One region of the Streptomyces sp. NPDC055287 genome, then DNA from elsewhere that is predicted to be linked to it. Evidence: riboswitches for the same ligand, from Rfam matches in the RefSeq annotation. Region 1 holds a riboswitch; each other region holds the start of a gene.

Region 1 (10,383 bases):
AACTACTGCGGCGACAGCAACTGCGCCAACGTGTGGGACACCGTCCGCGACGGCGTCACCGCCTGGGCCGCCGACCAGAAGGCCAAGGGCAAGACGGACGCCGAGATCAAGGCGCAGCTCGCCGGTTACGACCAGTGGGACCGCTACGACTTCGACTCCGACGGCAACTTCAACGAGCCCGACGGCTACATCGACCACTTCCAGATCGTCCACGCGGGCGAGGACGAGTCGGCGGGCGGCGGCGCCGAGGGCGAGAACGCCCTGTGGGCGCACCGCTGGTACGCGTACGGCACGGACGCCGGCAAGACCGGCCCGGCGGGCAACCCGTCCGGCGGCACCGAGATCGGCAAGACCGGCATCTGGGTCGGCGACTACACGATGCAGCCCGAGAACGGCGGCCTCGGCGTCTTCGCCCACGAGTACGGCCACGACCTGGGCCTGCCCGACCTGTACGACACCTCGGGCAAGGGCGAGAACGGCGTCGGCTTCTGGTCGCTGATGTCGGCCGGCTCCTGGCTCGGCAAGGGCAAGACCGAGATCGGTGACCTGCCCGGCGACATGACCGCCTGGGACAAGTTCCAGCTGGGCTGGCTCGACTACGACGAGGCCAAGGCCGCGACGAAGTCGAAGCACAAGCTGGGCGTCTCGGCGTACAACACCAAGAACCCGCAGGCGCTCGTCGTCGAGCTGCCCAAGAAGGCCGTCACCACGACTGTCGTGAAGCCCGCCGAGGGCTCCAAGCAGTGGTGGAGCGACATGGGTGACGACCTCAAGAACACCCTGACCCGCTCCGTGGACCTGACCGGCAAGGCCAAGGCCGAGCTGTCGCTCCAGGGCTGGTGGGACATCGAGGCGAACTACGACTGGCTGTACGCCGAGGTCTCGACCGATGGCGGCAGTACCTGGAGCGCTCTCGACGGGACCTCTGACGGCAAGGCGCTCCCGCGCGACGCCGCCGACAAGCCGGGTCTGACCGGCGTGGGCGGCGCGTACAAGAAGCTCGCCTTCCCGCTGGACGCGTACGCCGGCAAGAAGGTCGACCTCCGCTTCCGCTACCAGACGGACGGCGGCGCGGGCGGCAAGGGCTTCGCGGCGGACGCGATCACGGTGACCGCCGACGGGCAGCCGGTGTTCACGGACAATGCCGAGGGCGACGACAACGGCTGGACCGCGAAGGGTTTCTCGCGCATCGGTGAGTCCTTCACCAAGGAGTACGAGCAGTACTACCTGGCCGAGAACCGCCAGTACGTGTCGTACGACAAGACCCTCAAGGTCGGCCCGTACAACTTCGGGTTCGCCTCCACCCGGCCGAGCTGGGTCGAGCACTACCCGTACCAGAACGGCCTGATGATCTGGCTGTGGGACACCTCGCAGAAGGACAACAACACCAGCGCCCACCCGGGCAAGGGCCTGATCCTTCCGGTCGACGCGCACGCCAAGCCGCTGAAGTGGGCGGACGGCAAGCTGCTTCGGAACAAGATCCAGAGCTTCGACTCGTCCTTCAGCAAGTACCGCACCGACCGCTTCACGCTGCACAACGCGAACGTGCCGCTGAAGCTGGCGTCGCAGAAGGGCGTCTCGGTCTTCGACGACCGCAAGGGGACGTACTGGTACAAGGAGAACCCGACCGGTGGTGTGGATGTCCCTGACACCAACACCAAGATCTCGATCGTCAGTGAGCCCAAGAGCGGCTCGACGATCACCGTGAAGGTCGGTCCCTCGACCAAGTAATTCGTAACACCGCAGGTCAGAGCATGATCGGCCGTCGCCCTCTAGCGGGCGGCGGCCGATCACGTTTAGATGCCTCTTGACCAGCTCTTGTTGACACGACGTCTTATGGGGGATTGATCGGCATGTCCGGTGGAGGTTTCGTACGGTTGCCCGGCGGCAGCGTGGTCGTCGCTCTCACGCTGCCCAGCCCGTCGGGCGACGGCCACAAGGTCCGCGTCCTGGTCCACTCCGTGAACCGGGCCCGCGCCCTGACGCGGCTGCGCAACCTCGGCCTGCGGGCGGTCTACCTGCGGGGCAACGCCCACCCGCCGACCCCGGACGAGATCACCGCGGTTCTGCACCACCCGGACGGCCTGCTGTGGCGCACCGCGCCGGGGAAGACGGCCGTGGAGCTCTGGCACCCCATACGCGCCCTGCTCAGACCCGTACGCCCGGCGTGAGGGCGCGTGGGGGGCGCCGGGGCCCCGGCTAGACCACCGGCTTCCCCGACAGCTCCACGCCCGCCTCGCGCATCTCCTCCAGCGCCCGCTCAGTCGTCGCCTCGGAGACGCCCGCCGTCAGGTCGAGCAGCACGTGGGTGGTGAAGCCCTCACGGACCGCGTCCAGGGCCGTCGCCCGCACGCAGTGGTCTGTGGCGATGCCGACGACGTCGACCTCGGTGACGCCCCGCGCCCGCAGCCAGTCGGCCAGCCCGACATCGTTCTCGTCGGTGCCCTCGAAGCCGCTGTACGCCGCCGAATGGGCGCCCTTGTCGAACACCGCGGCGATGGCGCCCGAGGCGACGGCCGGGGCGAAGTTCGGATGGAAGCCCACTCCTTCCGTACCGGCGACGCAGTGCACCGGCCAGGAGTGGACGTAGTCCGGGCTGGCGGAGAAGTGGTCGCCCGGGTCGACGTGGTGGTCGCGGGTGGCGACGACGTGGCGGTACCCGGCCGGGGCGTCGCCGATCAGCTCGGTGACGGCTGCGGCGACATCGGCGCCGCCCGCCACCGCGAGGCTGCCGCCCTCGCAGAAGTCGTTCTGAACGTCCACGACGATCAAGGCGCGGTGCATGGCGGGGGCCCTTCGGTGGGGATTCGGCGGCGGCGGTGCGTATGCGGTTGTCCGGGCAATGGTTCGAGAGTAGAGACTCCAACGGCCTTGCGGCAGGGGGCCTTTGGCTGCTAGGGGGCCGACGTCACCCTCGGTGCCCGCCCTCTGGCTTGCCGCTGCCCGCTCACCTTGCGTTCATGCGTACTCGGTGGGGATGACGGGCTCGCCCCGCGACAGCTGCACCGCGGACATCGGCAGGGCCTCGCGCGCCGCCACGTGCCTCTCGCGCACGTCGTCCAGCGGCTCGCGCGCCACGACCTCGCCGCCCTTGACCAGCTCCACCTGAAGCTGCCGGCCGGCCAGCTCGGGCGGTACGGGCCCGGTGCCGACGACCTCGGCCTCCGCCACGCCGTACGCGTCCGCGCGCCGCGCCGCCCACTTGCGGCCGCCGATCGACGTCTTCCCGCCCGTCGACCTCTTTGCCACCGACAGGAGCGGCGCCGCCGGGTCCGCCGATTCGGCCCTGGCGACCAGCTTGTAGACCATGGAGCAGGTGGGGTGCCCGCTCCCGGTGACCAGCTGTGTGCCCACGCCGTACGCGTCCACCGGAGCCGCCGCCAGCGAGGCGATGGCGTACTCGTCGAGATCGCTGGTCACCACGATCCTCGTACGGGTGGCCCCCAGCTCGTCCAGCTGCTGGCGCACCCGGTGCGCTACCAGCAGCAGGTCGCCCGAGTCGATGCGGACCGCGCCCAGGTCCGTCCCGGCCACGTCGACGGCGGTACGGACGGCCTCGGCGACGTCGTAGGTGTCGACCAGGAGCGTCGTACCGCTCCCCAGCGAGGCGACCTGCGCCTGAAAGGCGTCGCGCTCGTTGTCGTGCAGCAGGGTGAAGGCGTGCGCGCTGGTGCCGACGGTGGGGATGCCGTAGCGGAAGCCGGCCGCGAGGTCCGAGGTGGAGGTGAAGCCGCCGACGTACGCGGCGCGGGACGAGGCGACGGCGGACAGTTCGTGCGTACGCCGGGCGCCCATCTCGATCAGCGGCCGGCCGCCCGCGGCGGCGGCCATCCGGGAGGCGGCGGCCGCGATGGCCGAGTCGTGGTTGAGGATCGACAGGATCACGGTCTCCAGCAGCACGCACTCGGCGAAGCTGCCCTCGACGCGCAGGATGGGCGAGCCCGGGAAGTAGACCTCGCCCTCGGGGTAGCCCCAGATGTCGCCCGTGAAGCGGTACGAGGCGAGCCACTCCAGCGTCGGTTCGTCGACGATCGCGTGCTCCCGCAGGAAGCCCAGTACTCCCGAGTCGAACCGGAAGTTCTCCACGGCGTCCAGGACCCGCCCGGTACCCGCCACGACGCCGTACCGGCGCCCCTCGGGCAGCCTGCGGGTGAAGACCTCGAAGACGGAGCGCCGGTCGGCGGTGCCGGCCCTGAGGGCGGCCTGCAGCATCGTGAACTCGTACTGGTCGGTGAAGAGCGCTGTCGACGGCACATCCACCGGCAGCCCAAGGTCCGCAGTGTTCATGGCAAGGATGCTACCCCCAATCTCGTCAGAGTGACGATTTCTACGTGGCCGTTTGTGCGACGGCGCGTCACCGGTGGCACCATGGGACAAGTGAGTACGGCTCCCGCAGAGATCGAACGCCCGGAATTGGCCGAGGAAACCTCCGCCGTCCCCGAACCCGACGTCCCCTGGGTGACGCTGGTCCACAACGACCCCGTCAATCTCATGAGTTATGTCGCGTATGTCTTCCAGGCGTACTTCGGCTACTCCAAGGACAAGGCGCACAAGCTGATGATGGACGTCCACCACAAGGGCCGCGCGGTCGTCTCCAGCGGCAGCCGCGAGGAGATGGAGCGTGACGTGCAGGCGATGCACGGCTACGGACTCTGGGCGACGCTCACGCAGGACCGCGGCTGATGGCCGGGCTCTTCGAGGGAATCCCCGGCGGCGGCGCGGCCGTCGCGCTCGACGAGGTCGAGATCTCGATCCTGCGCAGCCTGGCCGTACAGCTGCTCGAACTGTTCGGACCCGGTGAGCAGCAGGCGGCGGGCGAGGACCCGCTGGCAGCGCTGTTCGCGCAGGGCCCCAGCGAGGCGCCGTCCGACCCCGCGCTCGCCCGGCTCTTCCCCGACGCGTACGGCGATCCGCAGGCCGACCCCGAGGACGCGCACGAGCGGGAGGTGCGCGCCAACTCGGCCGAGTTCCGGCGCTTCACCGAGAACGACCTGCGCGAGCGCAAGCGCGAGGACGCGCTCGCCGTCGTGCGCAGCCTCGACGTGCTGGCCACCGCCGGTGAGGGTGGCGCCGTACTCAAGCTCGCGGACGGTGAGTGCAAGCGCTGGCTCGGCACGCTCAACGATCTGCGGCTGACCATCGGCACGCGTCTCGAGGTCACGGACGAGGACGAGAACGGGGAGCTCTACCGGCTGCCGGACTCCGACCCGCGCAAGCCGATGGTGATGGCGTACCTGTGGCTCGGCGCGCTCCAGGAGAGCCTCGTCGAAACGCTTATGCCCTGACTATGCCCTGACCTGTCCGGACATATCGATCACGCTGTTCGCTCAACGGACACTCAAATCCGGATAACGATCGCATTAACGCCCGGGGCCCCTTTGCCGCCCCGGGCGTTGTTTGTCCCATTTTTCCAGTGGTGTGCGCCACATTGGGCGCAGTGGATCACTGTTGCGAGCGTGATAAATCTTCACGACCGCCCTGGGACGCCACCCCTGTCCCCGGGGGCGCTGACGCCGGCTGACCCCGGCACGCAACTCCATTCCACATCCGGGGGCCGAGCCCCTCAAAGGATCGTCACAGTCGATCCGAGCCGTTCAAGGCCGGATCGGCATGGAGAAAGGCGCGACACACCATGACCTCAGTGCAGGTCGACAAGCAGCACGACGGCAGTGAGGCCGAAGGCACGACATCCGGCGAGGGTTACCAGCGCGGACTCGGGGCCCGTCAGATCCAGATGATCGCGATCGGCGGCGCCATCGGCACCGGCCTCTTCCTCGGCGCGGGCAAGGGCATCTCCATCGCCGGCCCCAGCCTGATCCTGGCCTACGCCATGGCCGGCCTCGTCATCTTCTTCATCATGCGGGCGCTCGGCGAGCTCCTCATGTACCGCCCGGTCTCCGGCTCCTTCTCGGAGTACGCCCGCGAGTTCGTCGGCCCCTTCGCGGGCTTCGTGACCGGCTGGACGTACTGGCTCTTCTGGGTCGTCACCGGCATCACCGAGGTCACCGCGGCCTCGGAGTACATGCAGTACTGGACCAAGGGCACGGACGGCTGGACCGATCAGCCGCAGTGGGTCTTCGCCCTGATCTTCACGGTCCTCCTCTTCTGCGTGAACCTGATCTCCGTGAAGCTCTTCGGCGAGCTGGAGTTCTGGTTCTCGATGATCAAGGTGACCGCGATCGTCGGCATGATCCTGATCTGCGCCGGCATCCTCACCCTCGGCTTCTCCGACGCCGGCGACACCGCGTCGGTGACCATGCTCTGGGACCAGGGCGGCTTCTTCCCCAACGGCATCGGCCAGACCCTCATGACCCTCCAGCTGGTCATGTTCGCCTTCCTCGCCGTCGAGCTGGTCGGCGTCACCGCGGGCGAGGCCAAGGACCCGAAGACGGTCCTGCCCAAGGCCATCAACACCGTCCCGTGGCGCATCGCCGTCTTCTACGTCGGCGCGCTGATCATGATCCTTTCGGTCGTCCCGTGGACCCACTTCCAGCCGGGCGTCTCGCCGTTCGTTGCGGCGTTCGAGAAGATGGGCCTCGGCGTCGGCGCGGCCATCGTCAACTTCGTGGTCCTCACCGCCGCCCTGTCCTCCTGCAACTCGGGCATGTACTCCACCGGCCGCATGCTGCGCGACCTCGCGCTCAACGGCCAGGGCCCGAAGTTCTTCACCAAGCTGACCAAGAACGGCCTGCCCCTCGTGGGCACGTCCTTCTCCGCCGGCCTGATGCTGGTCGGCGTGTGGATCAACTACCAGTGGCCGGGCGAGGCGTTCAACTACGTCGTCTCCTTCGCGACCATCTCCGGCATGTGGGCCTGGATCATGATCCTGGTCAGCCAGATCCGCTACCGCGCCAAGGCCGACCGCGGCGAGCTGCCGCAGTCCGCCTTCCGGGCGCCGGGAGCGCCGTACACGAGCTGGTTCGCACTGCTCTTCATCGGCATGGTCATCGTGATGATGGGCATCGACAAGGACGCGCGGATCTCGCTGTACTGCGCGCCGCTGTGGGCGCTGCTGCTCGGCGTGTCGTGGCTGGTGCTGAAGAAGCGGACGCCGTCGGCATCGCAGAGCGTCCCGCCGAAGGCCTGATCCACTCCGGGCTCGTCCGAGTCCAGCATGTGGTCCCGCCCGTACCATCCACCGGTACGGGCGGGGCCCTTTGCTTATCCTGGGGCCCATGCTGACCCTTTCCCAGGCCCTCTACGACCAGATCGTCGCGCACGCACGCGCCGACCACCCCGACGAGGCCTGCGGCGTGGTCGCCGGCCCGGCCGGGTCCGGGCGCCCCGAGCGCTTCGTCCCGATGCTGAACGCCGCCCGCTCGCCCACGTTCTACGAGTTCGACTCCTCGGACCTGCTCAAGCTCTACCGCGACATGGACGACCGCGACGAAGAGCCCGTGATCATCTACCACTCGCACACGGCGACCGAGGCCTACCCGTCCCGCACGGACATCAGTTACGCGAACGAACCCGGCGCGCACTACGTCCTGGTCTCCACCGCCGACACGGACGACGCGGGCCCCTTCCAGTTCCGCTCGTTCCGCATCGTGGACGGAGTGATCACCGAGGAAGAGGTCAAGGTCGAGGCGTAACCGCCGTCGGCCGCAGCCGTACTGCGAAAGCGCGCGCGGCGTACGCCGAAGGGGTCACCCCGAAAGCAAGAAGCGCATCCTCGTCGCCTTCACCGAAGGCATCGCCCCCGAGCCGGACACCACCTTCGGCAACGTGAAGGCCGGCGTACTGGAGCACTTCGTGCCCGGGTACGAACGCGGCGACTTCGTCGAGACCATCCAGAACGCCGCCCGGCCTGAATGATCACGACGCGGGACACAGTGACAGAATGTGCGCGACCCGGGCGGCAGGACCCAGGAAGCCGGTGCGAATCCGGCACGGTCCCGCCACTGTGACCAGGCCGACGACGCTGTCGCCAACGCCTGGAAGCCAGGAACTGACCTGCCGCCCTCCGTACCACCGACCAGGGGACGAGGAAATCCCCCGGAGGAGGCACCACTGTGTCCTGCCGTACTCGCCCCACGCGCCGCGCGCTCATAGCCACAGCCGCCGCCCTGCTCCCCCTCACCGCCTGCACCGCGACCGGAGACAAGCCCGGCGCCGCCGCAGCGAAGACAGCGGCCCCCGGCTTCCCGTACACCGTCACCAACTGCGGTGTGAAGACGACCTACAAGGCCCCACCCACCCGCGTCGTCACCATGAACCAGCACGTCACCGAGGTGATGCTGGAGCTCGGCCTCGCCAAGTCCCTCGTCGGGACCGCCTACCTCGACGACAAGGTGCTCCCCGAGTACGAGAAGCAGTACAAGGCCACCCCCGTGCTGGCCAAGGAGTACCCCTCGTACGAGAAGCTGCTCGCCGCCAACCCCGACTTCGTGTACGGCGGTTACGCCTCCGCCTTCTCCGCCGGCGACGGCCGCAGCCGCGAGACGCTGAAGAAGTCCGGCATCAACTCCCGCCTGAACACCGAGTACTGCGCCGACGGCAAGACGTCGATGGGCGCCCTCTACCAGGAGATCCGCGAGATCGGCCGCACGTTCGGCGTCGCCGGCCGCGCCGAGCGCTGGATCGACTCCGCCAAGGCCGGAAACACCGCCACCGAGAAGAAGCTGGCGGACGTCGACCCCGTCTCCGTCTTCGTCTACGACGGCGGTGACAAGACCGCCTCCACCATCGGCGGCGCGGGCATCGGCCACGAGATGGTCAAGCGCGCGGGCGGCAGGAACGTCTTCGCCGACCTCCCCAAGCCCTTCGCCGACGCCTCGTGGGAAACCGTCGTCGACCGCAGGCCCGAGGCCATCGTCATCCTCGACTACGGCGCCACCACCGTCGCCCAGAAGAAGCGGCGCCTCCTCGAAGACCCGGCCCTCGCCGACGTCCCCGCCGTCAAGAACAAGCGCTTCGCCGTCCTGCCCCTGTCCGACATGGTCCTCGGCGTCCGCGCACCTGCCGCCGTCGACACCCTCGCGCGCCAACTCCACCCCGAGCTCGAGAAGTAGCGGGCGGCCGTGAGCTGCGAGACCCCCGCCGCCCGCGGGCGGCTGCGCTACACCCTGCTCGTCGCCGTGCTCACCGCCCTGCTCGCAGCGGCGGCGGTCGCGGGGCTCGCCCTCGGTTCCGTACGCATCCCCGCCCCCCAGGTGCTGGAGATCGTCACCGGCGCCGCCGACGCGGGCCCGTACCGCACGATCGTCCTCGACGTACGCCTGCCCCGCGTCCTGCTCGGCGCCGTCGTCGGCGCCGGGCTCGCCGTCATCGGCACCGTCCTCCAGGCCCTCGTACGCAACCAGCTCGCCGACCCCTTCCTCCTCGGCGTCTCCTCCGGCGCGTCGGTCGGCGCGGTCGGCGTCATCGTCCTCGGCCTCGGGGCCGGCCTGGCCACCACCGTCACCGTCCCGCTCGCCGCCTTCGCGGGCGCGCTCGGCTCGCTCGTCCTCGTGTACGGGCTCGCGCGCGGCGGCGGCGCCATGACCACCGGACGCCTCGTCCTCGCCGGAGTGGCCGTTTCGTACATCCTGTCCGCCCTGACCAGCCTGCTGATGGTCACCTCGGCCCGCGCCGACCACCTCAAGGAAATCCTCTACTGGACCCTCGGCGGACTCGGCAGCGCCCGCTGGGACATGCTCGCGCTCCCCGCGACCGTCCTGGCAGCCGGAACCGCCCTGCTCATCACCCTCGCCCGGCCGCTCGACCTCCTCCTGGTGGGGGAGGAGGGCGCCACCGTCCTCGGCCTCGACACCGGCCGCTTCCGCGCCGCCGTCTTCGTCGTCGCCTCGCTGCTCACCGGCGTACTCGTCGCCTTCAGCGGCGCGATCGGCTTCGTCGGCCTGATGGTCCCGCACGCCGCCCGCATGGCCGTCGGCGCCGGACACCGCAGGCTGCTCCCCGTCGCCGCGCTCGGCGGCGCGGTCTTCCTGGTCCTGGCCGACCTGGCCGCCCGTACGGTCGCCGCACCCCAGGACATCCCCGTCGGCGTACTCACCGCCCTCACCGGCGGCCCGTTCTTCCTGTGGATGCTGCGCCGCCGCGGCGGAGCGACCGAAGGAGCCCCCGCATGACCACCCTGACCGTGGAAGGCCTCTCGTACGGCGCCGGAGGCCGCCACCTCGTCGACGACGTCACCCTGATGGCCGCCGACGGCGAGACCGTCGGCCTGATCGGCCCCAACGGCAGCGGCAAGACGACCCTCCTGCGCTGCGTGTACGGAACCCTGCGCCCCACCCACGGCCGCGTTCTCCTCGACGGCGACGACCTGCACGCCATGAGCCCCAGGACCCGCGCCCGGCGCATCGCGACCGTGCCGCAGGACAGCGGCGCGGCGGGCTTCGAACTGACCGTCCGCGAGGTCGTCGCCATGGGCCGCTCCCCGCA
Region 2 (10,383 bases), on a different contig from region 1:
ACAGAACGTACGCCCGTACGGCCCGGAGAACGTAACGACGCGCTCCCGCCGGGCCGCTCCGGCGGACGCCCGCGCAGCCATACGCCCGCGCAGCCGGAAGCCGGCGCCGAGCCCGCCGTACGGGTCGCTCCCCGTGCCGGTGGGTCTCGGTACAGTGGAAGGAGCCGCGCCGCTTCCTCCGCCGCCGACGTTCGCCCCCTCCCGGCCGGTCCGAGCGGCGAGCGCGGACCGTCGAGCGGCGCGAGGTCGGCGCCGCGGACGCTACCCGGAGTGATCATGCGAGATGCTTTCACCAGCGACGACGACGCGCTGTTCGGCCTCGACGACCTTGTGGCGAGCACGGGAGCCGGTCCCGGTCACCGGCCGCTCTTCCGCGAGTCGGCCGAGGCCCGGCGGCTTCTCGCCGTCCGGGAGATCCACGCGGAGCCGGGAGCTGCGGCCTCGCTGCGAGGGCGGCAGATCATTGCGCTCTTCCCCGGGGCCCGCCTGGTGGAGACGGACTCGCACTGGCGTATCCCCCACTTGCACGGCAATGAGGGCAACGCTGAGCGCTGGGTGCGGGTGAAGAGCGAGACGCTGGTCCTGGGAGAGCGCAAGTCCCTCACCACTCGGCCCAACGGGCGGTCGGCCGACTGGATCGCTCCGGGCGCGTCGAACGGCTGCGCCATGGCCTGCGCCTACTGCTATGTACCGCGTCGCAAGGGGTACGCCAACCCGATCACCGTCTTCACCAACATCGACCGGATCATCGGCCACATCGGCCGCCATGTCGCCCAGCTGGGACCCAAACCGGAACCCAACCAGTGCGACCCGCACGCCTGGGTCTACGACATCGGGGAGAACGGCGACTGTTCGGTCGACGCCCTGATCAGCGACAACACCGCCGATCTGGTGCACGCCTTCCGGAAGTGGCCGACCGCCATGGCGTCCTTCGCCACCAAGTTCGTCAACCCGGATTTGCTGCACCTGGACCCCCGGGGTCGCACCCGCGTCCGCTTCTCCGTGATGCCTACGGACGACTCACGGCTGCTCGACATCCGGACCAGCCCCGTCGACCAGCGCATCGACGCGGCGGCCGACTTCTTCGACGCCGGGTACGAGGTGCACTTCAATCTCTCGCCCGTGGTCATCCGGCCGGGCTGGGAGAGCGCGTGGGCCGAGCTGCTGCGCCGTATGGACGACGTTCTGCCGTCGCGGGTCAAGGAGCAGGCGGCCGCCGAGGTCATCTTGCTGACCCACAACCGGGATCTGCACGACGTCAACCTCGCTTGGCACCCGCGGGCCGAGGACCTGCTGTGGCGCCCGGACCTCCAGCAGCCCAAGCGCTCCGAGAACGGAAGCTGGAACGTGCGCTACCGCAACGGGGAGAAGGCGGCCGCGGTGGAAACCGTGCGCCGCCTCGTCGCGGCGCACGCGCCGTGGCTGCGGATCCGCTACGCCTTCTAGCGAAGGCACGAGGCACACTGACCACATGAGCGGGAGAGGGCTGGAGAAGGACGGGACGATCGCGCGAGAAGGCGCGCTGAACCGTGTGCCGGAAGCCTTCGACCTGCTTCTCGCCCTCCGTCACGAACCCACCGAGGCCGACCGAGTGGAAGCCAAAACGATCGAACCGCGACCCGGGCCCCATGCCCGGCAATGCCGCCGTGCCGGACATGGGAGCCCTCAACACGTCTGGCTCAGGAGGAGCCGGAGGGAAGCGAGGAGCGGACCTCCCTGGCCGCGGCGACCAGGTTCTCGAGGGAGGTACGGACCTCGGGCCAGCCGCGGGTCTTCAAGCCGCAGTCGGGATTGACCCACAGCCGCTCCGGCGGGATGGCCTCCAGCCCCTTGCGGAGCAGGGCGGCCGCCTCGCCGGTACTCGGGACGCGCGGGGAGTGGATGTCGTAGACACCGGGCCCCGCCTCGCGCGGGTAGCCGGCCCTGGCGAGTTCGCCTGCCACCTGCATGTGGGAGCGGGCGGCTTCCAGGCTGATGACGTCGGCGTCGAGGTCCTCGATGGCTTGGAGGATGTCGCCGAACTCGGCGTAGCACATGTGGGTGTGGATCTGGATGTCCGGGCGCACCCCGCTGGTGGTCAGGCGGAACGCCTCAGTTGCCCAGGCCAGGTAGGCGGGGCGGTCGGCGGCGCGGAGCGGCAGGGTCTCGCGCAGGGCGGGTTCGTCCACCTGGATCACCGAAAGGCCGTTGGTTTCCAGGTCGTTCACCTCGTCGCGCAGTGCGAGGGCGACCTGGCGGGCAGTGTCGGCGAGCGGCTGGTCGTCGCGGACGAAGGACCAGGCGAGCATGGTGACCGGGCCGGTGAGCATGCCCTTGACCGGTCGGTCGGTGAGCGACTGGGCGTATCGGCTCCAGCGGACCGTCATCGGCTCGGGGCGGGAGATGTCCCCGGCGAGGACCGGCGGGCGGACGTAGCGGGTGCCGTAGGACTGGACCCAGCCGTACTGGGTGGCGAGGTACCCCGTCAGCTGCTCGGCAAAGTACTGGACCATGTCGTTGCGTTCGGGCTCGCCGTGCACGAGGACGTCGATGCCGGTCTTCTCCTGGAAGGCGACGACCTTCTGGATCTCTGTCTCGACGCGCTGCTCGTATCCGGTGGCGTCGAGGCGGCCGGCGCGCAGGGAGGCGCGGGCGGTGCGCAGTTCGGTGGTCTGCGGGAAGGAGCCGATGGTGGTGGTCGGTAGCAGGGGCAGGCGCAGGTGGGCGTGCTGGGCGGCCGCTCGCTCCGGGTAGGGCTGGGAGCGGCGGGCGTCGGCGTCGGTGACGGCTGCGGCCCGGGCGCGTACGGCGGGGGCATTCGTGAGGGCGGATCCGGCGCGGGAGGCCAGGTCGGCGCGGTTGGCCGCGAGCTGTGCGGCGATGGTGTCGGTGCCCTCGGTGAGGCCGCGGGCGAGCGTGGTGATCTCGGTGGTCTTCTGGCGGGCGAAGGCGAGCCAACGGGCGATCTGCGGGTCCACGTCGCGTTCGGCCGTCGCGTCGAGGGGGACGTGGAGCAGGGAGCAGGAGGCGGCCACGTCCACACGGTCGGCGAGGCCGAGGAGGGTGCCGAGGGTGGACAGCGACTTTTCCAGGTCGTTGATCCAGACGTTGCGGCCGTCGACGACGCCTGCGACGAGGCGTTTGCCGGGCAGGCCGCCGACGGCGGCGAGGTCGTCGAGGTTCGCGGCGGCGGGCCCGGTGAAGTCGAGGGCGAGGCCGTCGACGGGGGCCTTGGCCAGGACGGGGAGTGCTTCGCCGAGCCGGTCGAAGTAGGAGGCGACGAGGAGCTTGGGCCGGTCGGTGAGCGCGCCCAGGTCCCGGTAGGCGCGGGCGGCGGCGTTCAGCTCGGCCGGTGTGCGGTCCTGGACGAGCGCGGGCTCATCCAGCTGGACCCACTCGGCACCGGCGGCCCGCAGGTCGGCCAGTACCTCGGCGTACACCGGCAGCAGCCGGTCGAGAAGGGTCAGTGGCTGGAAGTCCGCCGCGACGCCGGGCGCGGGTTTGGCGAGCAGCAGGTAGGTGACCGGTCCGACGAGGACAGAGCGTGCGGTGTGGCCGAGGCTGAGGGCCTCGGCCAGTTCGGTGACCTGCTGGGTGGAGTCGGCGCAGAAGACGGTGTCGGGGCCGAGTTCGGGGACCAGGTAGTGGTAGTTGGTGTCGAACCACTTGGTCATCTCCAGCGGCGCGACGTCCTGGGTGCCGCGAGCCATGGCGAAGTAGCCGTCGAGCGGGTCTTCATGGGCGTGGGCGCGGTGGCGGGCAGGGATGGCGCCGACCATGACGGTGGTGTCCAGGACGTGGTCGTAGTACGAGAAGTCGCCGGTCGGCACTTCGTCGAGGCCGGCGTCGGCCAGCTGCTGCCAGTTGGTGCGGCGCAGACCGGCAGCGGTCTCCCGTAGGGCGTCGGCGGTGATGCGGCCGTTCCAGTACCCCTCGATGGCCTTCTTCAGTTCCCGGTTGGGTCCTTGGCGGGGGTAGCCGTACACGGTGGCCCTGGCTGCTGCGGCTGCGGGCTTGGCTGTCACGGAACTCTCCTTCGCGAGTGTCTCTCCGAGAGACCCCGGGGACGGTTCGTAGGACGCGAAGGGATGGCAGACCGGGCGGACCGCGTCGCTGTGTCGATGCGTGTGCACGCCTGATATGTACGCCGACCCGCCCACGAGGTCACCGAGATCTCCGCGCGCGTTCGCGCACGGGCAGTGGCAGGTCTTCGGACTCGCGGGCCCATCTGCCAGGGGCAGACACCTACTGGCCGTCGCTTCCCAGACCCGGCCGGGTCCAGTGCGTATGACGGCGGTCGTTCCCGCTCACCGCTGCGGGGCAGTCCCGGATTCCCACCGGGTTCCCTCTTGCGACGCGCCTGCCTGGCGGACAGGGCGAACCAGCTGCACCTGCCAACCTAGGCGCTGGGCTCAACTCCGGTGCTGCACTGTTCACATGTCGGACGGTGAGATGTGACACTCGCCCGGTTCCCGGCGCCCTCGCGAACGGAAAACGCGGCAGGGCGCGGAGCGACCTCAGTCCTCGCTCCGCGCCCGCCTCCACAGCAGCCCGGGCCCCTCGGCCCCGGCGGCAACCAGGGCCCCTCAGCCCCGGTCGTACGGGTGGAATCCCCGCCCGGTCTTCCGTCCGAGCAGTCCTGCCTCGACCATGCGCTGCAGCAGCGGCGGCGGAGCGTACAGCGGTTCCTTGAATTCGTCGTACAGCGACTGGGCGATGGCGGCGACGGTGTCGAGGCCGATGAGGTCGGCGAGCCTGAGCGGGCCCATGGGGTGGGCGCAGCCGAGTTCCATGCCCGCGTCCACGTCTGCTGCGGTGGCGAAGCCGGACTCGGCCATGCGGACCGCCGAGAGGAGGTACGGGATGAGCAGGGCGTTGACGACGAAGCCGGCCCGGTCCTGGGAGCGGATCGGGGTCTTGCCGAGGGTGTCGCGGGCGAACTCCTCGATGGCTGTGACCGTCTCGGGCGCGGTGTGGAGGGAAGCCACTACTTCCACCAGGGGCAGGACAGGCACCGGGTTGAAGAAATGCAGGCCCAGGACGCGGTCCGCACGGTGGGTGGCCATGCCCAGGCGCATGACCGGGATCGACGACGTGTTGGTGGCGAGGATCGCCTCCGGGTCCTCGACGACCTTGTCGAGGGCGGCGAAGATCTCGGTCTTCGCGTCCGTGTTCTCGACGACGGCCTCGACGACGAGCTGTCGGTCGGCCAGGTCGTCGAGGCTGCCCGTGAAGACGATCCGGTCAAGGGCATCCTCGGCGGAGGTACGGTCGAGTTTGCCGCGCTGGACAGCGCGTTCGAGGGAGACCGCCACACGTTCCCGCGCTGCGCGCGCCGCCGTGGCATCCGCCTCGCAGACGACCGTGTCGAGCCCGGCACGGGCGCAGATCTCGGCGATCCCGGCCCCCATCTGTCCACCGCCGACGACGCCCACGCGCTGGATACCGGTGGTGGTCATGCCTGCTCCGTTCCGCGCCGCACGAGGTGGCGGGCGTAGGCGTCGGTGGTGAAGAACTCGGGCAGGTCGGGGCCGAGAGCGGTGCGTACGAAGATCTCGCGGGCCTGGGTGACGAGCGCCGCCGGGTCCTCCTCGGCCAGGGCGGCCGTCTCGTCGTCGAGGATCCTGGTCACCGTGTCGCGGTCCACGGCGCCGTGGCGCAGCCACTGCCAGACCTGGCAGCGGGCGATCTCGGCGGTGGCCGCGTCCTCCATCAGTCCGTACAGGGCGACCGCGCCGTGGCCGCGCAGCCAGGCGTCGAAGTAGCGCAGTGCGACGGCGATGTCGGAGCGCACGCCTTCCTCGGTGGGCGGGGCACTGATGCGGCGTACCGACAGCAGGTCGGAGGCCCGGACGTCGACGTCGTCGCGGGTGCGTTCGATCTGGTGCGGCCGGTCGCCGAGTACGCCGTCGAAGACCTGGCGGCAGACGGGGACGAGGCCGGGATGGGCCACCCACGAGCCGTCGAAGCCGTGCTCGGCCTCGCGTTCCTTGTCGAGCCGGACCTTGGCGAGGGCCGCTTCGTTGGCCTGTGGGTCCTTGCTGGGGACGTGGGCCGCCATGCCGCCGATGGCGTGGGCGCCGCGCTGGTGGCAGGTGCGCACCAGCAGTTCGGTGTAGGCGCGCATGAAGGGGGCGGTCATGGTCACCTTGGCACGGTCGGGCAGCAGAAAGTCGGTGCGGTGGCCGAACGTCTTGATCAGGCTGAAGAGGTAGTCCCAGCGGCCGGCGTTGAGGCCGGAGCTGTGTTCGCGGAGCTCGTAGAGGATCTCCTCCATCTCGAAGGCGGCGGTGATCGTTTCGATGAGGACGGTGGCGCGGATGGTGCCGCGGGGGATGCCGAGCAGTTCCTGTGCGAGGACGAAGATGTCGTTCCACAGGCGGGCTTCGTGGTGGTTCTCGAGCTTGGGGAGGTAGAAGTACGGGCCGTGGCCGGCGTCGATCTGGCGCTGGGCGCAGTGGAAGAAGTACAGGCCGAAGTCGACGAGGGAGGCGGGGACGGGGTGGCCGTCGAGCTCCAGGTGCTCCTCGACGAGGTGCCAGCCGCGTGGACGGACCACGATGGTCGCAAGCCGGTCACCGAGCAGGTATTCCTTGCCCTCGGGGGAGGTGAAGTCGAGGCGGCGCTGACAAGCATCGAGCAGGTTCAGCTGGCCGCCGACGATGTTGTCCCAGGTGGGTGCGGTGGCGTCCTCGAAGTCGGCCATCCACACCGACGCGCCGGAGTTGAGGGCGTTGATGGTCATCCGGCGCTCGGGCGGGCCGGTGATCTCCACTCGGCGGTCGGTCAGCCCGGGGGCGGGCGGCGCGACGCGCCAGTCGGGATCGTCGCGGACGGGTGAGGTGGCGCGGGAGAAGTCCAGTGGCCTGCCTGAGATCAGGTGGGCCGACAGGCGCCGCCGCTCTTTGAAGAGGTCCAGACGCCTGTCCGCGAAAGCCGCGGCCAGACGTCCGATGAAGTCCAGGGCCTCGGGGGTGAGGATCTCCTCGTAGCGGTCAGCCGGCGCCCCGAGGACCTGGACACGGTGGGTCAGTGCGTGGGTGGACAAGCGGGTCTCCTGAGGGGGAGGGGCGAGGGCCGGACGAGACGGTCGTCCGGCCTCACCGGAACTCGGGCCGACGAGCGGGCTGGTCAGGGAGTGCTCAGTGGAACTGCTCTTCCTCGGTGGAGCCGGACAGTGCCGTGGTCGAGGAGGCCGGGTTGACGGCGGTGGAGACCAGGTCGAAGTAGCCTGTGCCTACCTCGCGCTGGTGCTTGACCGCGGTGAAGCCCTGCGCCTGCGCGGCGAACTCGCGCTCCTGGAGGTCGACATAGGCGGTCATGCCGTGCTCGGCATAGCCGCGTGCGAGGTCGAACATGCCGTGGTTGAGAGCGTGGAAACCGGCCAGGGTGATGAACTGGAAGCGGTAGCCCATGGCGCCCAGCTCGCGCTGGAACTTGGCGATCTGGTCGTCGTCCAGCGCGGCCTTCCAGTTGAAGGACGGCGAGCAGTTGTACGCCAGCATCTGGTCCGGGTGCTCGGCGTGGATCGCCTCGGCGAACTCCCGCGCCTGGGCCAGGTCCGGGGTGCCGGTCTCCACCCAGGTCAGATCGGCGTACGGGGCGTAGGCCAGGCCGCGCGCGATGACCGGGGCCATGCCGTTCTGGACGCGGTAGAAGCCCTCCGCGGTGCGTTCGCCCGTGACGAACTGGGCGTCGCGCTCGTCGACGTCGCTGGTCAGCAGGCTCGCGGCGAGCGCGTCCGTACGGGCGACGATCAGGGTCGGCACATCGGCGATGTCGGCGGCGAGCCGGGCGGCGTTGAGGGTGCGGATGTGCTGGGCGGTGGGGACGAGGACCTTACCGCCCAGGTGGCCGCACTTCTTCTCCGAGGCGAGCTGGTCCTCGTAGTGGATGCCGGCGGCGCCCGCGGCGATCATCGCCTTGGTCAGCTCGAAGGCGTTGAGCGGGCCGCCGAATCCGGCCTCGGCGTCGGCGACGATCGGCGCCAGCCAGTCCGTGGTGTCCGTCCCGCCCTCGGCGGTGGCGATCTGGTCGGCGCGCAGCAGCGCGTTGTTGATCCGGCGCACCACCTGTGGCACGGAGTTGACCGGGTAGAGGCTCTGGTCGGGGTAGGTGTGACCGGCCTGGTTGGCATCGGCGGCGACCTGCCAGCCGGAGAGATAGACAGCCTGCAGCCCGGCCTTCACCTGCTGCACGGCCTGGCCGCCGGTCAGCGCGCCCAGCGCGTGGATGTAGTCCCGCTCATGCAGCTGGCGCCACAGCCGCTCGGCGCCGCGCCTGGCGAGCGTGTGCTCTTCGCGGATGCTGCCGGACAGCCGCACAACGTCCTCGGCGCTGTAGGTGCGCTCGATGCCGTTCCAGCGGGGGTCCGTGGCCCACCGTCGGGCCAGCTCCTGTGCCGCCTTCTGTGTTCCTGCCTGCGCCATGGCCGTCTCCTGAGGGGAATCGAATCCGAAGATCGTCTGTGAAGAGTGCGAAGGTGCTTCCGCTTCGCTTGGTGCGCGGCCCGCCGTGCCCTCACTCGGGAGCGAAGGTGAGCAATGTTGACGAGCCGCCGGGACGAAACTGCCGGGATCGCCGACGTCAGGGCATGAAATCGTGCCCGGGGGTTCCGTTCCGGTCGCCGGGTCCGGCGGGCCGCACTACGACTCTGGCAGTGGCACTGAGTGCCATCAACCTTGGAGCTCTGCCAACTTCTGCGAGTCTTCCGTGCCCTCTTTGCCAAGGTTGCGAAGGCCCGTTCCGGCGCCTCCTCCCCTAGGATGTAGGCCGAGACCAAGGGGGCCGGGATGAGCAAGACCTATGCGGGAGCGCGGCTGCGGCGGCTGCGCGAGGACCGGCGCATGAGCCAGGCCGAACTGGCCCGGGTCCTCGCGATCTCGCCGAGCTACCTGAACCAGATGGAGCACGACTCCCGTCCCTTGACCGTGCCTGTCCTGCTGCGGCTGACCGAGGCGTTCGGCGTTGACGCCGCGTTCTTCTCGGAGCGCGACGCCAGCCGGCTCATGGCCGACCTGCGCGAAGCCATGGCCGACGAAGTGGCAGCCGGCCGGGTCTCCCCCGCCGATCTGTCGGAGCTCGCTTCGCGGCTGCCCGCCGTCGGGGAGGTGCTGCTGCGGTTGGGCCGCAGCAACCAGGACCTGGGCGAGCGGCTCGCCGAAGCAGCCGACGGCCGCGCGGCCACCGCCGATTCGGCAGCGCCGCGCACGCCGCACGAGGAGATCCGTGAGTTCTTCTACCGCCGCCAGAACTACCTGCACGACGCCGACACCGCCGCCGAGGAGCTGGCGGCCGCCGTCGGTATCCGGCCCGGCGAGGTCCTGCGGGCCCTGACCGCCCGCCTCGCCGACCGGCACGGAGTACACATCACGGCCGACGGCGACAGCCCGCACCACTACGACCCGCGGGACCGTACGCTGCATCTTTCGCCCCGTCTGCGCCCGGGCCAGCAGGCATTCCGCATGGCCACCCAACTGGCCCTGCTGGAGTACGACGAGGAACTCTCCCGGCACGCCTCCGAGGACTTCGACGAGGGCTCCACCACGTGGAAGCTGGCTCGGATCGGGGTGGCCAACTACTTTGCCGCCGCGCTGATCCTGCCGTACACCGCCTTCCACGGCGCGGCCGAAAAGGTGCGCTACGACATCGAACGTCTCACCGACCGTTTCGGCCTCGGCTACGAGACCGTCTGCCACCGCCTGAGCACCCTCCAGCGCCCCCGCCTGCGCGGTGTGCCGTTCTCCTTCGTTCGCGTGGACCGGGCGGGCAACATGTCCAAACGTCAGTCCGCGACCGGTTTCCACTTCTCCCGCGCCGGCGGAACCTGCCCGCTGTGGAACGTCTACGAGGCGTTCGCCGCACCCGGCCGCATCCATGTCCAGATCGCCGCCATGCCCGACGGACAGCGGTACTTGTGGACCGCCCGCGCGGTCACCCGCAGCCGCGGTGGCTGGGGCGAGCCCGGCAAGACGTTCGCGATCGGGCTCGGCTGCGAGATCCGGCACGCCTCGCGGCTCGTCTACTCCGACGGCCTGGACCTGGACAACGCATCGTCCGCCACGCCGATCGGCATGGGCTGCCGCGTCTGCGAACGCCTCGACTGTCCGCAGCGCGCGGTGCCTCCGCTCGGGCAGCGGCTCACCATCGATGAGAACAGCACGACCTTCGTGCCCTACCCGATCGCGCCCTCCCCCTGAACCGACCAGCACCGGCGGTGCGGGCGGGAGCACTCGCCGATGGAGCCATCCACCCCGCCACCTTCACGACCGCTCTCACCGGGCGAGCCTGGTCATGCGGTTGACAGGTAGAGGGGGTTCAGGTCAGCAGCCGGATGCCGGGAGACTGGAGATCGGCAGCGAGCGGGCCCGCGCAGTGAGCACAGACCTCCCTCACTGGGGGACC
Region 3 (10,383 bases), on a different contig from region 1:
TCCCCGACGATGCGCCGGTAGTGGTCGGCGGCCGTCGCCACGCTGTCCGGGTGGACGTCGGCCGCGTAGATTTCCCGCGCCCCGAGCGTGCCGGCGACGACGGCCTCGACCCCGAGGCCGACGCCCATGGCCGCGTACGACCTGCCCTTGACGGGGATCGTGCCGTCCAGCAACCGGTCGTGGACGATGCGGCTGGTGTCACCCGGCTTGAAGACTCCCGGCGGCAGCGTGAACGCCCAGCCGTTGTAGTCGTACGCCCGCGTGGTGTGGATGTCGGACTTCGCGCTGTTGATCGCGAGAATCTCCTCCTTGGGCAGCGTCTCGGGCAGGGACTCCAGCAGGGCACGGGCGTCGTCCCGTGACGCCGCGGTGCCGGCTGTGGGCCGGTCGGTCATGTGTCCTCCGTGGTCGGGGTGTTGGTGGAAGCTCGTGGTGTCAGGAAGCGGACACGGTCGGCGCGGTCAGATCCGTGGCCGTCAGGGCCGTACCGAGATCCATGGCGCGTACGAGACGCCGGGTGAGGGTGGCCCGTGGCTCCCGCAGCACCTGCACGGGTGCGCCGGATTCGACGATGTGGCCGCCGTCGACGACGACGATGTGGTGCGCGACGGCGGCGAGGAGTTCGAAGTCGTGGCTCACCCAGAGGAGCGCGGTGCCCTGCTCCTCGCGGAGCCGGGCGAGTTCGGCGAGGGCCGCTTCGGTGGCGGCCGGGTCCAGGGCCGTGGTGATCTCGTCGCAGACCAGGACGTCGGGAGCCGCGATGACGGCCCGCGCCAGCGCCGCCCGCTGCAACTCGCCGCCGGACAGACCACCGGCGCGCCGTCCGACGGTCGCCTCGTCCAGTCCCAACCGGCCCAGCAGCCGGTGCGCCTCATCCAGTGCTTCGGCGGGCGCGCCGCCGCGCAGCCGTACGGCGGTACGGGCCACCTGCTCGACCACCGCGTGCCGCTCGTCGAAGGAGGCGCGGACCTCCTGCCAGACGTACTGCACGCGCCGCTTCTGCTCGATGGTGCGCCGCCGCAGGACGGGAAGCGCCACGCCGTCCAGCAGCACTTGGCCGCGCCGGCGTTCGTGCAGCCCGGCTACACAGCGGGCCAGGGTCGTCTTGCCGCTGCCGGACAGCCCGGCCACACCGACGCACCCCCCGGCGGACAGGTGCAGGCCCACATCGTGCAGCACCGGGCCGCGGCCGCGGCTGTGCAGGTGCGCGGAGAGGTCGCGCACCTCCAGGACGGGGGACCGGCCGGAGTCGTGGGGCGTGTGGCGGACGGTGGTCACCTCGGGGCGGGCGGGCAGGGCCCCGGCGGGCGAACCCGAGGCCACCGCCCGCCCGCGCCGCAGGACGACCACATGGTCGGCGAGCGCCCGCACCAGGTCGTGGTCGTGACTGAGCAGCAGGAGCGCGAGCCCGTCGCGCACGAGGGCCGCCAGCTCTTCCGCCAGCTGCATCCGGGCCACCGTGTCCAGGCCGGTGCTCGGCTCGTCCAGGACGAGGACGCGAGGTCGGCACACCAGGGTCTGCGCGAGCGCTACGCGCTGGCGCTGCCCGCCCGAGAACTGGTGGGGGAAGCGCCGCTCGACGTCCCGCCCCGGGGGGAGCTGGGCGCTCCGGAGCGCCTCGGACACCGCCGTCGCCGGTGCGGAGTCCGGACGGTGCAGACGCGCCAGCTCGGCGAGGACGGCGCCGGTACGGCGGGCCGGGTTGAGCGCGCTCCCCGGGTGCTGGGGCATGTAGGCGATGACACGCCCGGGCAGCGAAGCGGCCTGTGCGGTCACCCCGGCCGCGTCCACGGCCGTGACGCCGTCGGCGGTGACCCGGCCGCTCAGCCGCACTCCCGGCCCCGCCTCGCCCAGCAGGGAAAGGGCGGCGGTCGTCTTGCCGCTGCCGGACGGGCCGACGAGCGCGGTCACGCGCCCCTCGTACAGGTCGAAGTCGACCGCGTCGAGGAGCACCGCCTCCCCGGCGCGTGCGGTCAGTCCTCGGACGGTGACGAGCGGGGTCATCGGACGGCCTCCTGCGTACGTCGGCGGGAGCGGCCCAGCAGGCGGTCGGCGACCAGGTTGAGCCCCACGGTGAACATGACGAGCATCGCGGCGGGCGCAAGCACCGCCCACGGCTGGAGCAGCAGTCCCTCACTGCCGCGCGAGATGCTCACCGCCCAGTCGGGCGCGGTCGGGTCCAGCCCGAGCCCCAGGAAGTTGGCCGAACCCACCAGGAAGACGGCGAGGGTGATGCGGGTGCCGATGTCGGCGGCGACCGGGGTGATGACGGAGCGGGCGATGTGGTCGAGCTGGATGCGGATCCGGGACTCGCCCTGGAGACGCAGGGCCTCGGTGACGGGGCTGCTCGCCGCGTCCAGCGCCGCCGCCCTCACGAGCCGCGCCACCGGCGGGACGTTGACGGCCGCGACCGCGAGGGCGATGGCCAGGGGGGAGCCGCGCCAGCCGACCGCGATCACGCTGATCACCAGCAGGGTCGGCAGCGGCAGCAGCACGTCGAGGGGGCGGATGAGCAGCTCGTCCGCCCACCGGCGGCGTGCCGAGGCCGCCAGCAGACCCACGATCCCCCCGACGAGGTAGGCGATCGCGACCGCGCCGAGCGCCATGCCCAGCGCGCTGCGCCCCCCGTGCAGCAGGAGAGCCAGTACGTCCCGGCCCAGCCCGTCGGTCCCGAGGGGGTGTTGGGCATCGCTTGTGGCGTACGGGGCGGACACCCCGGAGGCGGGCGCGTCGGCGAAGAGCGGCCCGAGGACGGCGACACCCAGGGGCAGCGCGAGGAGCACGGTACCCAGCGGCGCCGCCGGCAGGGTGATCCTGCCGTACCCCGGCCGAGAGCCAGGTCGCTTCAGAACCTTCACCGAAGGACCTCCGTCCGTGGTACGAGGCGATGGGAGAGCAGGTCGGCGGCGAGGCTGAACAGCAGGGCCGCTGCCGCGACCACCAGGGCCAGGCCCTGCACGGTGGGTACGTCCCGCGCCTCCACCGCCCGCACCAGGGCGGTGGCGACGCCGGGGATGGCGAAGACCGCCTCGACGATCAGTACGCCGCCGACCAGGTTGTCGCCGACGCGGGCCAGTTCCTGGATGCCGGGAACCGCCGCGTTCGGCAGGACGTGGCGCAGCAGCAGCGCCCGGCGCGGCACGCCCAGGCGGCGGGCCTGGGCGACGTAACCGGCCTGGAGCACCATCACCATGCCCGCCCGAACCTGCCGGGAGAGCAGGCAGATCATGCGGGCGGCCACCACGGTGACCGGCAGGACGAGCAGCGCCGGCTGTACGAGCAGGTCCGCCGCACCGACGCCGACCCAGGTGGCGGGCAGCCACCCGAGCTTGAGCGACAGCCCGGTCACGAGCAGCAAGGCCAGCACGAAGTCCGGTACGGCGTTGAGCGCCAGGGTCGCCGAGGTCACGACCCGGTCCAGGCGGCCGCCCTCGCGCAGGCCGCAGGCGATGCCGAGGGTGACGGCGAGCGGAACCACCACGGCGAGCGTGACCGCCGCGAGCACCAGCGTGGTGCCGACCGTCTCGGTCAGGATGTCCAGCACCGGGCCGCCGCTCACCAGCGACGTGCCCAGATCACCGGTGAGGATCCCCGAAGCCCAGTCGGTGAACCGTTCCAGCGGCGGCCGGTCCAGTTGGAGCTGCTCGCGCAGCGCCTCCACCTGCTCGGCGCCGGCGTCCTCGTTGTTGCGGACATCGGCCGCGTCGCCCGGCAGCAGTGAGGTCAGCAGGAAGACCAGCACGGCGAGCAGGGCGATTTGGACCACACCGAGCGCGAGGCGCTGGCAGGCGTACCGGCGCATCGTCAGGCCAGCCACACTTTGTCGAAGCGAGCCGAGCCCAGGGTGTTGGGCGGAGCCGCCTCCATGCCCCGGACCCGCGACGAGACACCGTTCAGCCAGTCCGGGTGGCCCCAGATCAGAAGGCCGCCCTCGTCGTGGACGGTGCGCTGCAACTGGCCGTACAGCTTGCCGCGTTCACCCGCGTCGGTCGTGGACTGGGCCTTGGCGAAGGTGGCGTCGAAGTCCTTGCGGCGCCAGCCGGAGGCGTTGAACGCCGACTTCGTGAGCAGCCGGTCGTTGATGTAGTTGGGGATCGTCATCGCGCCGGAGCGGTGACTGCCCATCACGCCCTTGGCGAGCTGGTCCTTGAAGTACGTCTCCGACGCACCGGTGGTGACCTTCACCCGCAGGCCGGCGTCGGCGGCCTGCTCGGCGAAGAGGGTCGCCGCCTCCACGAAGCCGGTGGCCACCGAGGAGGTGTAGATCGACAGGGTCTTGTTCAGCACGCCGGCCTTCTTCAGCAGCGAGCGCGCCTCCTCGACGTCCCGCGTACGCTGCGGGATGTCCTCGGGGTAGTACTGGTACCCCTTGCCGAACATGTCGTTGCCGACCACGCCCTGGCCTGCCAGGACGACCTGCACGAGCTTCTCGCGGTCGGCGAGCAGCTTGAACGCCCGTGTGACGTCGGGGTTGTTGAAGGGCTCCTGGTCACACTTCATCACGATGGCGTGGGCCGTGCTGCCCTTCGCCGCCAGGATCCGCACCGACTTGTCGGCCTGTACGGTCCGGGCGAAGGTCGGGGTCATCTCGTAGCCGAACTCCGCCTCCCCGGCCCGCAGGGCGTTGCCCCGGGCGTCGGTGTCGGCGGACAGGATCCTCAGCTCGTCGACGTACGCGCCGCCGTCCCAGTGGTCGTCGAACCGTTCGGCGACGAAGGCGCGCCCGGCCCGGAAGGACTTCAGCGTGAACGCCCCGGTCCCCACGGGCTTGGCCGTGTCGGCGTAACGGGAGCTGACGACGGCTGTGCCCAGCGTGCCGAGCAGGGCGGGGAACTCGGCGCTGGGCTGCTTCAGCGCGACCTCCACGACGTTCTTCCCGGCGCTCCGGCTCTTCTTGAGGTCGATGACGGAGAGCAGGCTCTGCCCGTAGTGCGTTATCGCCTTCGGGTCGAGGATGCGGCCGAAGGTGAATAGCACGTCCTCGGGAGTCAGCGGCTTCCCGTCGTGGAACAGCGCGTCGCGCAGGGTGAACCGCCACACCGTCGCGTCGTTGTTGGACTCCCACTTCCGGGCAAGGCGGGGCACCGGCGCCATGGTGGCGTCCAGGTCCACGAGCCGGTCGAAGAGGGCCTTGGTGCGGGCCATGTCGATAGCGAGGGCCTCCGCGTGCGGATCGATGGTCTCCTGCTCGCCGCCGCCGGGGAACAGCGCCCGGAATCGGCCACCGCGCTGCGGCTTCGCCTTGTCGCCCGCCGCCGGGCCGCCGCTGCCGCTACCGGAGCCGCACCCGGTGAGCACCAGGGCGCCGGCGGCGGCACCGGTGAGGGCGAGGAATTCTCGGCGGTTGTGAAAGATCGACATGCTGCTCCCAGAGGATCACGTGGAGTGGACCCCCGCACCGCGGCCGCGCAGGACGGTGGGCGGACGGGTGGGGGGCGTGAGCAGCATCGACTATTTGAAAATGATTGTCAACATCGTCTGATGATCCGTCGACCGTGTGATCATCCGTCGACGCCTGTGGTGGCTTGCGCAAGCCCAGTCGTACTCCGTACGCGTGTACGCGAGTCAGGGATTCCGGGGCGAACCCGGAACTGACGCGCAGGGTGAGGGTGACGGGCGTGGCAGCAAGGCCACTGGGCCGGACTGACGGCCCGGGAAGGCGCCTCGCCCGGATGACCCCGAGTCCGAAGACCTGCTGGCATGTTCCGTACGAACGGCCCCCGCGCATGGGCCCTCGACGGGCATTGCCGTGCCGACGCGCCCCACACCTTCGTTCGCCCTGCTCGCGTGCGGAGCCCTCCTGTTGACCGGGTGCGGCTCCTTCGCCGGGTCCCCTTCGCGGTGTTCACCAGGCCATGCGCGGCATCGCCCGACTCCCCAACCTCGCCCTCACCGGATCACTCACCACCCGTACGGGACAACCTCTAGGGTGAACTTATGGATCTCCAGGCCGAGCTCATCGACCAACCGTATGACGTCTACCAGCGCCTGCGCGAAAGGGCGCCGGTGCATCGGATCACGGGGACAGACGGCAACCCCGCCTGGCTCATCACACGGTACGACGACGTACGCACGGCCCTGGCAGATTCACGACTCTCCCTGGATAAGAGGCATGCGGCCGAAGGGAGTTACCGAGGGCTGTCCCTGCCCCCGGCCCTCGATGCCAACCTGCTCAACATGGACCCCCCCGACCACACTCGCATCCGCGGTCTAGTAGCCCGCGCCTTCACCGCGCGCCGCGTCGAGCAGCTCCGCTTGCCGATACGAGAGACTGCCGACGGACTCCTCGACGCCCTTGGACCGCACGGAACCACGGACCTCATCGCTTCCTACGCTGCACCTCTGCCGATCATCGTGATCTGCGACCTCCTGGGCGTCCCCGAGGAGCACCGTCGGGACTTCCGTGCCTGGACTGACGCTCTCGTCGTCCCGGATCCGGCCCGCCCGCAGGCTGCCAAGGAAGCCGTAGCGGCCATGCTCGGCTTTTTCCTCGAGCTGGTCGCGCACAAGCGCCGGCGCCCCGGTGCCGACTTGCTCTCCGATTTGATCGCAGTGCGTGATGCGGACGGCGACCGCCTCAGCGAGGACGAGTTGCTCTCACTCGCGTTCCTCATCCTATTCGCCGGCTACGAGAACACAGTCCAGCTCATCGGCAACACGGTGTTCACGCTCCTGCGCCACGCGGATCAGCTCGACATGCTGCGGAAGGATCCGTCCCAGCTGCGTATGGCCGTCGAGGAAGCCGTCCGCTACGAAGGACCTGTCCTGCTCGCCATCCGACGCTTCCCGACCGCAGATGTGACCATTGGAGGCGTCACCATCCCCGCCGGCGAGACGGTCCTGCTGTCCCTGTCCTCAGCCAACCGCGACCCGGACCGCTTCTCCAACCCGGACCTTTTCGACCTCCACCGCGACACCACAGGCCACGTCGCCCTCGGCCATGGCATCCACTGCTGCCTGGGCGCACCATTGGCCCGAGCGGAAACGGAGATCGCCCTGGCCGCACTCCTCGACCACTTCGAGACGCTCGCCCTTGCCGACGCGAACCCTTGCTGGCGCCCCTCCTTGAGAGCGCGGGGACTTACGGAGCTGCCGGTGCGGTACGGGCGAGCAGGCGTCTCCTCCTGAGCTTGGGCTCTCGCGCGTGCCGCCGAGCCGGCCCACGAACGGCGCGGGCCGCATGCAATCGCATGCGGCCCGCGTGCGCCACGTCGCCCCCCATGAGCCGGGGGCGCGGTCCGTCGCTGAACTTTGACCTTACTTGTCTGCTCCTGGTCACGCATGGAAGGCGCTAGAAGCCATCCACGCCCAGTTCGGTAATGCCTGCGTAGAGCCAGCTCCACACCATGCCGCTGTGCGTCTTCGGATCGAACAGCCCCGGGGCCAGCTCATCCATCTCATCCAGAAACACTTGCGCCACTGCCTCCTGGTCCTTCTCCACCGGATAGGGGTGCCAGCAGGCGTTGCTGTAGCGGTAGACGGCCTCAAGAATGCGAGTGAAGACATCGAGGTCCGGTGCGAGCGACACCAGCACCCGGTCCGTCGGCCCGTCCAGTCGGCTCCAGATGTGCACGGACCCGTCGTGGCGGTGCAGGTACAGCTCGCCGTAGTCGCACGCGCCGAAGGTGATCAGGTCCGCAGCGGCCACACCACTGGGCAGGCCGCCCTCGGGCAGGGCGCCGTCGGCCGGCGGTCGCATGGCGTCGGCAGAATGGGCTTGAAACTCGGCCCCGTGGCACACCCACCACTCGGGCAAGCCGATGTCCCGCAAGTGCCTTCTACTTCCCGGGTGCTCGAGCCCCCCGGGCAGTTCACTCTCGGGTACGCGAACCACGTGCCGCTCCCCAAAGGCGTCATCGACCCGGGCCGCGCTGAGCGGACCCGTCGGCCGCCGCTGCACCGGTTCGGGGCCGGGCCGTGGCTGTTCCGAGGACGTGGGGTCGATCCCGCCGCGCGGCCAGTCCCGTAGCACCTCTGCGTCTGTCTCGAGCACTGCTATGCCGTGCGTACTCTCGACGAGATGGCGGGTCCTGCCGCCCTCGGCGGCGAACGCGACGGCGCCTTCCCAGCTCTCCGGTGCGCTCAGTTCCCAGTTGTTCAACTGGGGCGCATCAAGCACCTCCGGGGACCGGGGCGCTTGTGCCGGTGTTCCTTCGTCCCGGACCTTCACCCTCCGGCCCGTCTCCGCATCGAGCCAAAGCGGGCCGCGCTGGTCGACCACCTCGACGAGCTTCCGCCCCTCGTGCAGGCGGCGGTGGACCTGGTAGTAGTCGCCATTCAGGCTCGGGTGGGCCATGAACCAATTGGCGGGCCGCCACCACGCCCACACTGTTCGCCACGGCATCCCCGACTCGGCCGTCGCGATCCGCTCGGCGTACCCCTCGTGGCCGGTCGCCTTCGCCGCGAAGTGCAGCCAGGAGGCGAACTCGGCGGGCTCCACGTCCGCGTCACCGAAGATCGCTTCGGCCTGCAAGAAGACCTCTCGCCCCACGCTCTCCGCGCCATTCGCAGCGGCGATGTGGTCGCGCACCGCCGCGCGATCAGCGGCCAACAGCCGTGCGGGCTCAGCCAGTATGTCGTCAAGCTGCTCACTCATGCGGCCATCCTGTCACCCACCGCCGACACTCATCACGTGGGAGCGGCGGCTCGCGGCGGTGCATGACGCTATGGCCCTGCGCGGCCCGGGCAGGGCCACCTACAGGCCGCCGGGGATCGGACCGGTTCGAGGATGGACTCCTGCATTTTCGCGAAGCGGAGTGGTGACGAAAGCAGACTCCCAGTCTGGGATCCGGTCCAAACCACCCACAGCAGCGATCCTGCCCAGGCGCACCTCTGCAGGGAATCCCCCTGCCCGTTCGCGGGGTCCCCACCCGCGTAAGGCCGTAGCGCCGCAGGGCAGCGAATTTCGTCGCTGGCTCAGAGCAGTTACAAGCGAGCGGGGCAGGGGGCCCCGGGCGGGGTGAAGGGGATGGGGCCGGCCGGATTCGAACCGGTGTCCGCCCACATGCGGTGAAGGCGCGACAACTCCGCCGCGACAACGAATCCGTTGAGCATCCGCCACCCCACCCACCGAGCCAGGCCCCAACGGGTCGAAGAGCTCCTTGACACTCGGGCCGTCGCCGAGGCCGGGTGGCGTCGGTTTCAGCTGTGCGTCGACTGCGTGGAAAGCGACGCATCGACACTCTGACGCCCGGCTTCCCGCTGTGCCCTGTTCCCGCATGCCGGGGGCGGGGCCGCTGCCGTGCGCACTCCGCCCGTCGGGCGGACGAACATCCCGGCCTTGCCTGCCCACACCAGCATGCCCCCCGATTCAGCCGCCCGACGGCCGCCAACGGCTTCTGCCGCGCCCCGGGTCGCGGTGCTTGCCCCGACCCAGGCCACCAGCAGCCCGTCGTCATCCAGTTCGATGACAACGTCGACGTCGCCGAACTCGGCGAGCTTGGCCAGCGCGTCGTTACGGCCGCCGGGGCAGCCGAGATTCTCCTCCAACTCGATGACACAGACCTCACCCGGCAGCGGCAGCGCCGTGCAGCCGGGCAGCACCGCGTCATTGCCGACGATCACAATCCGCGCCAGGGCAACGTCCCGCATGGCCACCGACTCCAGCAGCGCACCGACCTCTTCAGGCCGGTGGTCCGTGGTCACGATCGCGAAACCCCCACAGCAGGCACTTTCCATCATCGTGGCCGACGGTGTCCGCGAGCGTACCGGTTCACCACCGTTTCCCCACGCGTCCATGCCTCGTTCGAAGGAGCACCCGATGCCGCCCGTGACCCGCCTCCTACTGGGCGACTTCGTCCAGGGGGCGATGATCACGTCGGGACTGGGTCTGATACCGGACCTGCTGCCAGAGCCGCTGCGAGTTCGAAGCGGTCCGGACTTGCGTCGAGCGTGAAGCGGCCGAAGAAGCCGACCTGCAGATCGATGAAGAGGACCTGCACCTGGTGCACATCGTTCACCTTCCCGACGCCGGCAGTAGGCAGCGGCCCTTGCAGGTGTTCTTTGCTGCGACGCGTTGAACGGGCGAGCCCGAGCTGCGGGAGCCCGACCGCTGCACCGAGTGGCACTGGTGGCCGATGAGCGCCCTCCTCGACCAGCTGGTCGAGTACCCCCGGACAGCCCTGGAGGGCATCACTCGAGGCAACGCATACACGCGGATGGCTGGCAGTCGTGAGGCCCGCGCCCCGTGCCGACGGCGCCAGGACCGCCGAGTCCTATTGGGACCCGGTGAGGCGAGCCGGCCACCGCTACCGCCGCTTCGACCAGAACGAAGCCGAGCATCTGTGCCAGCAGGCCGGCCCGGGCCGCGGGCCACCGGCGCTCGACGCCGAATGCGGCGGGGGAGACCTCGCACAGCACCTTGATGGCCTCGGGTTCCAAGTC

What was found. A riboswitch is a leader RNA that binds a small molecule or an ion and turns the genes downstream of it on or off. The one in region 1 is predicted to bind cobalamin.
Region 2: it holds a riboswitch for cobalamin, as region 1 does, so the genes downstream of both, metE (5-methyltetrahydropteroyltriglutamate--homocysteine S-methyltransferase) here and ACWIHY_RS12860 (ABC transporter substrate-binding protein) in region 1, are expected to answer to the same signal.
Region 3: it holds a riboswitch for cobalamin, as region 1 does, so the genes downstream of both, ACWIHY_RS23460 (cytochrome P450 family protein) here and ACWIHY_RS12860 (ABC transporter substrate-binding protein) in region 1, are expected to answer to the same signal.

What each region holds. Positions count from the first base shown of each region.
Region 1 is NZ_JBSHNE010000006.1:228,677-239,059, reverse strand. Features, by position in the region: gene ACWIHY_RS12905 (immune inhibitor A domain-containing protein) at 1-1,731, shown strand, start outside; gene ACWIHY_RS12900 (hypothetical protein) at 1,854-2,171, shown strand; gene ACWIHY_RS12895 (isochorismatase family protein) at 2,200-2,784, opposite strand; gene ACWIHY_RS12890 (nicotinate phosphoribosyltransferase) at 2,959-4,287, opposite strand; gene clpS (ATP-dependent Clp protease adapter ClpS) at 4,369-4,683, shown strand; gene ACWIHY_RS12880 (DUF2017 domain-containing protein) at 4,683-5,285, shown strand; gene ACWIHY_RS12875 (amino acid permease) at 5,633-7,087, shown strand; gene ACWIHY_RS12870 (Mov34/MPN/PAD-1 family protein) at 7,176-7,592, shown strand; partial or broken gene ACWIHY_RS12865 (diguanylate cyclase) at 7,657-7,815, shown strand; cobalamin riboswitch at 7,844-7,971, shown strand; gene ACWIHY_RS12860 (ABC transporter substrate-binding protein) at 8,013-9,011, shown strand; gene ACWIHY_RS12855 (FecCD family ABC transporter permease) at 9,021-10,070, shown strand; gene ACWIHY_RS12850 (ABC transporter ATP-binding protein) at 10,067-10,383, shown strand, end outside.
Region 2 is NZ_JBSHNE010000023.1:24,089-34,471, reverse strand. Features, by position in the region: gene ACWIHY_RS28065 (SDR family oxidoreductase) at 1-1, shown strand, start outside; gene ACWIHY_RS28060 (spore photoproduct lyase family protein) at 277-1,446, shown strand; gene metE (5-methyltetrahydropteroyltriglutamate--homocysteine S-methyltransferase) at 1,680-4,004, opposite strand; cobalamin riboswitch at 4,164-4,381, opposite strand; gene ACWIHY_RS28050 (3-hydroxybutyryl-CoA dehydrogenase) at 4,566-5,438, opposite strand; gene aceB (malate synthase A) at 5,435-7,027, opposite strand; gene aceA (isocitrate lyase) at 7,122-8,408, opposite strand; gene ACWIHY_RS28035 (short-chain fatty acyl-CoA regulator family protein) at 8,772-10,178, shown strand.
Region 3 is NZ_JBSHNE010000015.1:68,600-78,982, forward strand. Features, by position in the region: gene ACWIHY_RS23435 (methyltransferase) at 1-395, opposite strand, end outside; gene ACWIHY_RS23440 (ABC transporter ATP-binding protein) at 436-2,004, opposite strand; gene ACWIHY_RS23445 (ABC transporter permease) at 2,001-2,858, opposite strand; gene ACWIHY_RS23450 (ABC transporter permease) at 2,855-3,817, opposite strand; gene ACWIHY_RS23455 (ABC transporter substrate-binding protein) at 3,805-5,361, opposite strand; cobalamin riboswitch at 5,520-5,714, shown strand; gene ACWIHY_RS23460 (cytochrome P450 family protein) at 5,938-7,128, shown strand; gene ACWIHY_RS23465 (SUKH-4 family immunity protein) at 7,292-8,530, opposite strand; partial or broken gene ACWIHY_RS23470 (glycosyltransferase family 2 protein) at 9,379-9,678, opposite strand; gene ACWIHY_RS23475 (hypothetical protein) at 9,813-9,950, opposite strand; gene ACWIHY_RS23480 (class I SAM-dependent methyltransferase) at 10,171-10,383, shown strand, end outside.